DNA from 2 places in the Cellvibrio sp. GW822-FHT04B05 genome. Region 2 is predicted to be linked to the other one. Evidence: riboswitches for the same ligand, from Rfam matches in the RefSeq annotation. Region 2 holds a riboswitch; the other holds the start of a gene.
The links. A riboswitch is a leader RNA that binds a small molecule or an ion and turns the genes downstream of it on or off. The one in region 2 is predicted to bind thiamine pyrophosphate.

Region 1 (2,460 bases), on a different contig from region 2:
GCTGGAAAAAGTTTCGCCGTAGAGGGTGAAATCTTTTTCCGGTTTGTGGTAGCTCATATCAACCTCCGCCAACCGGTTTGACGATATCGATCTGATCGCCATTCAATAATTCGCGTTCAATATAAGTTGAGCGCGGAACAAATTCGCCATTAATGGCCACAGCGATTTTGCTATCGCCATAACCCCATTGTTGCAAAGCATCGCCAAGCAACGTGTTGTCTGCCAGCGATTTACTTTCGTTGTTTACACTCAGTTTAATAGTCATAAGTTTTTAATGCCGATTCAGTAGCGCTGAAAAAAGCGGTTCCGGTTTGTTGAATATATGCGCGAGTATATTTTCAACTACAGCGGGTGCGAGTAAGTAGCCGTGACGGAATAATCCATTGGCACTGATCAGGCCATCTTCAATGCTCACACTGGGTAAATTATCCATAAACGCCGGACGCAAATTGGTATCCATTTCAATGATGCGCGCTTCCGCAAATGCGGGCGACAATGTGTAGAGCGCGCTGCTGAGCTCCAGTGACGATTGCAAGGTCATGGGCGAACGGTCTTCGCTTTCGATTTGGGTGGCACCAATAATAAAACGATGATCGGGTTTGGGCACCACATACAATTGGTAGCGCGGATGCATCAGGCGTACAGGGCGTTGCAAATGAATTTCTTTAGTCTCGACATGCAAGGTTTCACCGCGTACGCCACGCAAATTGCGCAGCTGTTTTTTAGCGCCCAATCCACGGCAATCAATAACTAAATCAAAATGCTGTTCACTATCTTCAGTAACAATTTTTCCGGGAAATACTTCAACAGGTGTGAATTCGTGAATCGTGGTGCCGAGTTTAAGCAGTTCATCGCCAATCAAGCGCAAAAATTCACGGTTATTTACATGACCTTCTTCGCGCAAGAATAACCCGGTATGGAAATTGGAGTGCAGATCGGGTTCGAGTTGGTGAATCTCGTCTTGATTTACATGTTGATAGCCTTTGCAGCCGGGCAATACAAATCCTAGCTCGCGCTCGAATTGTTCCAGCTCGCTGCTATCTTGCTGGTGGGCGACAACAAGACTGCCATTGTTAAAAAATAGCGGTGTTTTAGTGGCCGGTAATTGTGTGAACCAGTCGGGCCATTGTTGCAGCGCAAATATGCCCATTCGATAAACACCTTTATCAGAGACAACGGCTTCACTGAGCGGCGCTACCATGCCGGCCGCAGTAAATGCGGCTGCACGATTGGTTTGAGGGGGGCATGGCGTAAAGCTTCCGGATTCAAACAAGGTGACTTGAATATCCGCTTTTTGTAACTGCCAAGCGAGCAGACGCCCGAGCAAGCCGGCACCGGCGATAGCAATTGTTGTGGGAAGCTTGTTGATCACATTGCCTCGGAAATTTGAGGCGGAGGGCAGGGAATAGCCATAGCTATAAGCACCTTGTTCCCTCCGCAGGTATTAGCCTGTTCAGGTTCTACGGGTTGGGCCGAGCCCATCTCAGCCCCCGTACAGTCATCGACTGCCAAGGCGCCCCGACAAGAAAGCGGCCAATATACTGGCCACCTGGCAAGTTCGCAATCATTCGTCTGCTATTTGGTAACAGACTCAACCCGGCAGATAAATTCCCCTTGCGCCACCCGTGCATTAACGGCTGCGCCGGGCGATACCTGGTCGCTGCGGGTAATGACTTTTTGGGTCTGCGCATCGGTAATCAGCGCATAACCGCGATCGAGCGTATTCAACGGACTCAAGGTATTGAGCATGCGCGCAGCCTCGCCAAGCGCTTGTTGTTTACGTTCGATCAGCCGGTATTGTGCGCTTTGCAGGCGTTGGTGATATGCCGCAACCCGCTCATTAAGTTGCTGCAGCCGCACTTGCGGATGATGCGCTTGCTGGCGAATCTCCAATTGGCGAATGCGATTTTTAAAGTCGTTCAGCAAGTGCCTGATATGGTTTTTTAATCGCAATTCGAGATTATCGAGCCGCTGTGATTGCTGTTCCAGGCGCTCACGCGGATGGCGCAAACGTTGACGCAGGTTGTGCAAGTGCCGCTGCCAGTGCTGGAGTCGGCGCAGCATGGCCTCTTCAAGCAATACTTCAAAGCCGATAAATTTATCCAACCAATCATCGCCATCCGGCACCAATATTTCAGCGGCAGCTGATGGGGTAGGGGCGCGCAGATCGGCAACAAAATCGGCAATGGTGAAATCCACCTCGTGACCAACGGCGCTGACAATCGGCAACTCGCTGTTAAAGATTGCGCGGGCGACGATCTCTTCGTTAAATGACCATAGGTCTTCCATTGATCCACCGCCGCGGGTGAGTAGCAACACATCAAACAATCCGGAGCGATTGGCGAGGTCAATCGCCTTGACGATTTGCGGAGCCGATTCCTTACCTTGTACCGCGACCGGAATGACTGTCACCGGAATTCCGGCAAAACGACGCGCCAATACGCTTAATACATCGTGGAT
Region 2 (2,460 bases):
GATTTCACGCATAGGCACACGGATATCCGCACGCGAGCCCTGCACATATATTTTCTGTGATCCGGTGAACGGCTGCACCGACGCCTTATCGACCTCGGCAGTTTGACTCAGGATTTTTTCGACGCTGCTATTCATGGTATCCCCTCTCTGTTAAAACGGTTGGGAGGTTTGAGTTATCAAACCTGATTTAAATTTTTACATTAATGGTGAGCAGTCGTTCTAGCGCAATTAGTGTCACTCATGCAAACAACTTAATAAAACGAATAAAAGTGATGAACAGGCCCTGCGCCCTGCCCTATCTTTAATTTTTCGGAATGCACAAGTGCATTGTGCAAATAATCTTTCGCCTGCCTGACTGATTCACTGAGCGATAATTTTTTCGCTAGCCCTGCAGCAATTGCCGATGCCAATGTGCATCCGGTTCCGTGGGTATTATTGGTCGATAAACGCGGAGCAGAAAATGCCTCGACACCATCGATAGTAATTAATAAATCTGTTGCATTTTCACCGTCAGTGTGGCCGCCTTTTATCAACACGGCTTTTGCACCTATTCGCAACAATTGCTCGCCTTGAGTTTGCATTTGCTCAAGGTTGATCGCTACAGACGCATTGAGTAGCACTGCCGCTTCATGCAAGTTGGGCGTGATCAGCGTTGCCAGCGGTATTAATTTTTCGATCAGCGTCTGAATCGCATTTTCCGCCAACAAGCGGTCGCCACTCGTGGCCACCATCACCGGATCAAGCACAAATGGAATTTGTGGATAGGCACTAAGGGACTCAGCAACTGCAGCAATGATATCGGCAGTTGCCAACATGCCGGTTTTGATTGCACCGACATTGATATCACTCAGCACCGATTGGATTTGCTGCTGTACGAACTCAGGAGGAATCGGCAGTACACCTTGCACGCCTAATGTGTTTTGCGCGGTGAGTGACGAAAGCGCACTGCAACCAAATACACCCAATGCGGAAAACGCTTTCAAGTCCGCCTGGATACCCGCACCACCACCACTATCGCTGCCAGCAATAGTCAGGGCAATAGGTGTCCCGGTCGGTAAAAGACCTGTTGATGGGGAGACAGATAATGGAGCTGATGGACTCATTGAAATTCCGCAAAAAGAAAGGCGCGGAACTGGAGAGGAATGCCATAGGCACATCACATAATGAAGCTCTCGTTCCCTACGCCGGTACTAACCGGATCAGGTCGACGGGTATGTCTCAGCCTCATCACTTGTAACCCAAGTGGAAAAGCACCCCGACAAGAAAAATGGCAGTCTATTGGAGTTAATGGGGAGAGTAAAGGAACAGATTTCCCCCAAGCGCGGGTTGGGATTATTGGTTGATGGATTCAAACCAATTGAACCCTGATGGGATATCACCTCCAATCGTCTAAAAAACAACCGCAAGGATAAGTAAAACAGTTAGTGAAACTGACATTTTTGCGATCATTGAATCTATATGATGCACTGCTGCGTCTAACGACTTGAACCTGCCTCGGAAGCGTCATACCTGCGCCTTACTGGTGGCCCTATGGCTAAACCCATCAGGATCGCCAAACCGTATAGTTAGGTAAACAGCGGGCGAAGCTTACATTTGTAACTTCACTCTGAAAGCGGCGCGTTTTACCCTTTTTAACCGGTGAACTCCCGCGCACTTCTCGACCCAAAGGCAGCAAGCGGCTACACTCCACGCCATTCGTACAAACGCTTATGGCCGATTCGGCTAACACACACCAGATGCATGGTTATTACTGGTGTAGAACTGGAATTCTCAACTCTGGACTTTTGGAAACCTCTATGAAAAAGACCAAGCTTTACCTGCTCGTCAGCCTGTTTTCTCTTGCACCTTTGACTGCCAGCGCCAATAGCCTGCTGGATGTGTATGAGCTGGCACTGAAAAACGATGCCCAATTAAAAGCCGATCAAGCCAAATATGAAGCTGGATTACAGAACAAAACTATTGGTCGGTCAGGATTGCTTCCGCAAATCAATGCGGGTGCCGAGGTTTCCAAAACCGATGGTGAATATACAAATAATCTGACCAATACCACGATCAAAAACGATTATGACTCCAAGGGGTGGGATATTTCCCTTACCCAACCACTGTTTAATATGTCCTCCTGGTATATCTACAAACAAGGGGCAAAACTGAGCGAACAAGCTGAAGCTCAATATGGCGCTGACCAGCAAAGCTTGATTGTGCGCGTAGCAGAAGCTTATTTTAACGTGTTGCGTTCGGTTGAAACTCTGGAGGCAAACATTGCTGAAGAAAAAGCGCTTGAGAAACAGCTCGAGCAAACCAAACAGCGTTTTGAAGTAGGTTTGACAGCAATCACTGAAGTGCATGAAGCCCAAGCTGCATTTGATAGCGCTCGTGCATTTGCATTGGAAGCACGCGGCAACCTCAGCATCAATTACGAAGCTTTGGAAGTACTGACCGGTAAACCAGAAGATCAGGTAG

Region 1: linked by a shared signal. The riboswitch ahead of AC1RJL_RS17945 (FAD-dependent oxidoreductase) and the one ahead of thiD (bifunctional hydroxymethylpyrimidine kinase/phosphomethylpyrimidine kinase) in region 2 are both predicted to bind thiamine pyrophosphate.

What each region holds. Positions count from the first base shown of each region.
Region 1 covers NZ_JBXAMU010000005.1:502,534-504,993, reverse strand. The annotation lists gene AC1RJL_RS17955 (thiazole synthase) at 1-57, opposite strand, end outside; gene thiS (sulfur carrier protein ThiS) at 59-265, opposite strand; gene AC1RJL_RS17945 (FAD-dependent oxidoreductase) at 272-1,372, opposite strand; TPP riboswitch at 1,414-1,531, opposite strand; gene xseA (exodeoxyribonuclease VII large subunit) at 1,576-2,460, opposite strand, start outside.
Region 2 covers NZ_JBXAMU010000001.1:840,824-843,283, reverse strand. The annotation lists gene thiC (phosphomethylpyrimidine synthase ThiC) at 1-135, opposite strand, end outside; gene thiD (bifunctional hydroxymethylpyrimidine kinase/phosphomethylpyrimidine kinase) at 252-1,103, opposite strand; TPP riboswitch at 1,160-1,268, opposite strand; gene AC1RJL_RS03415 (TolC family outer membrane protein) at 1,797-2,460, shown strand, end outside.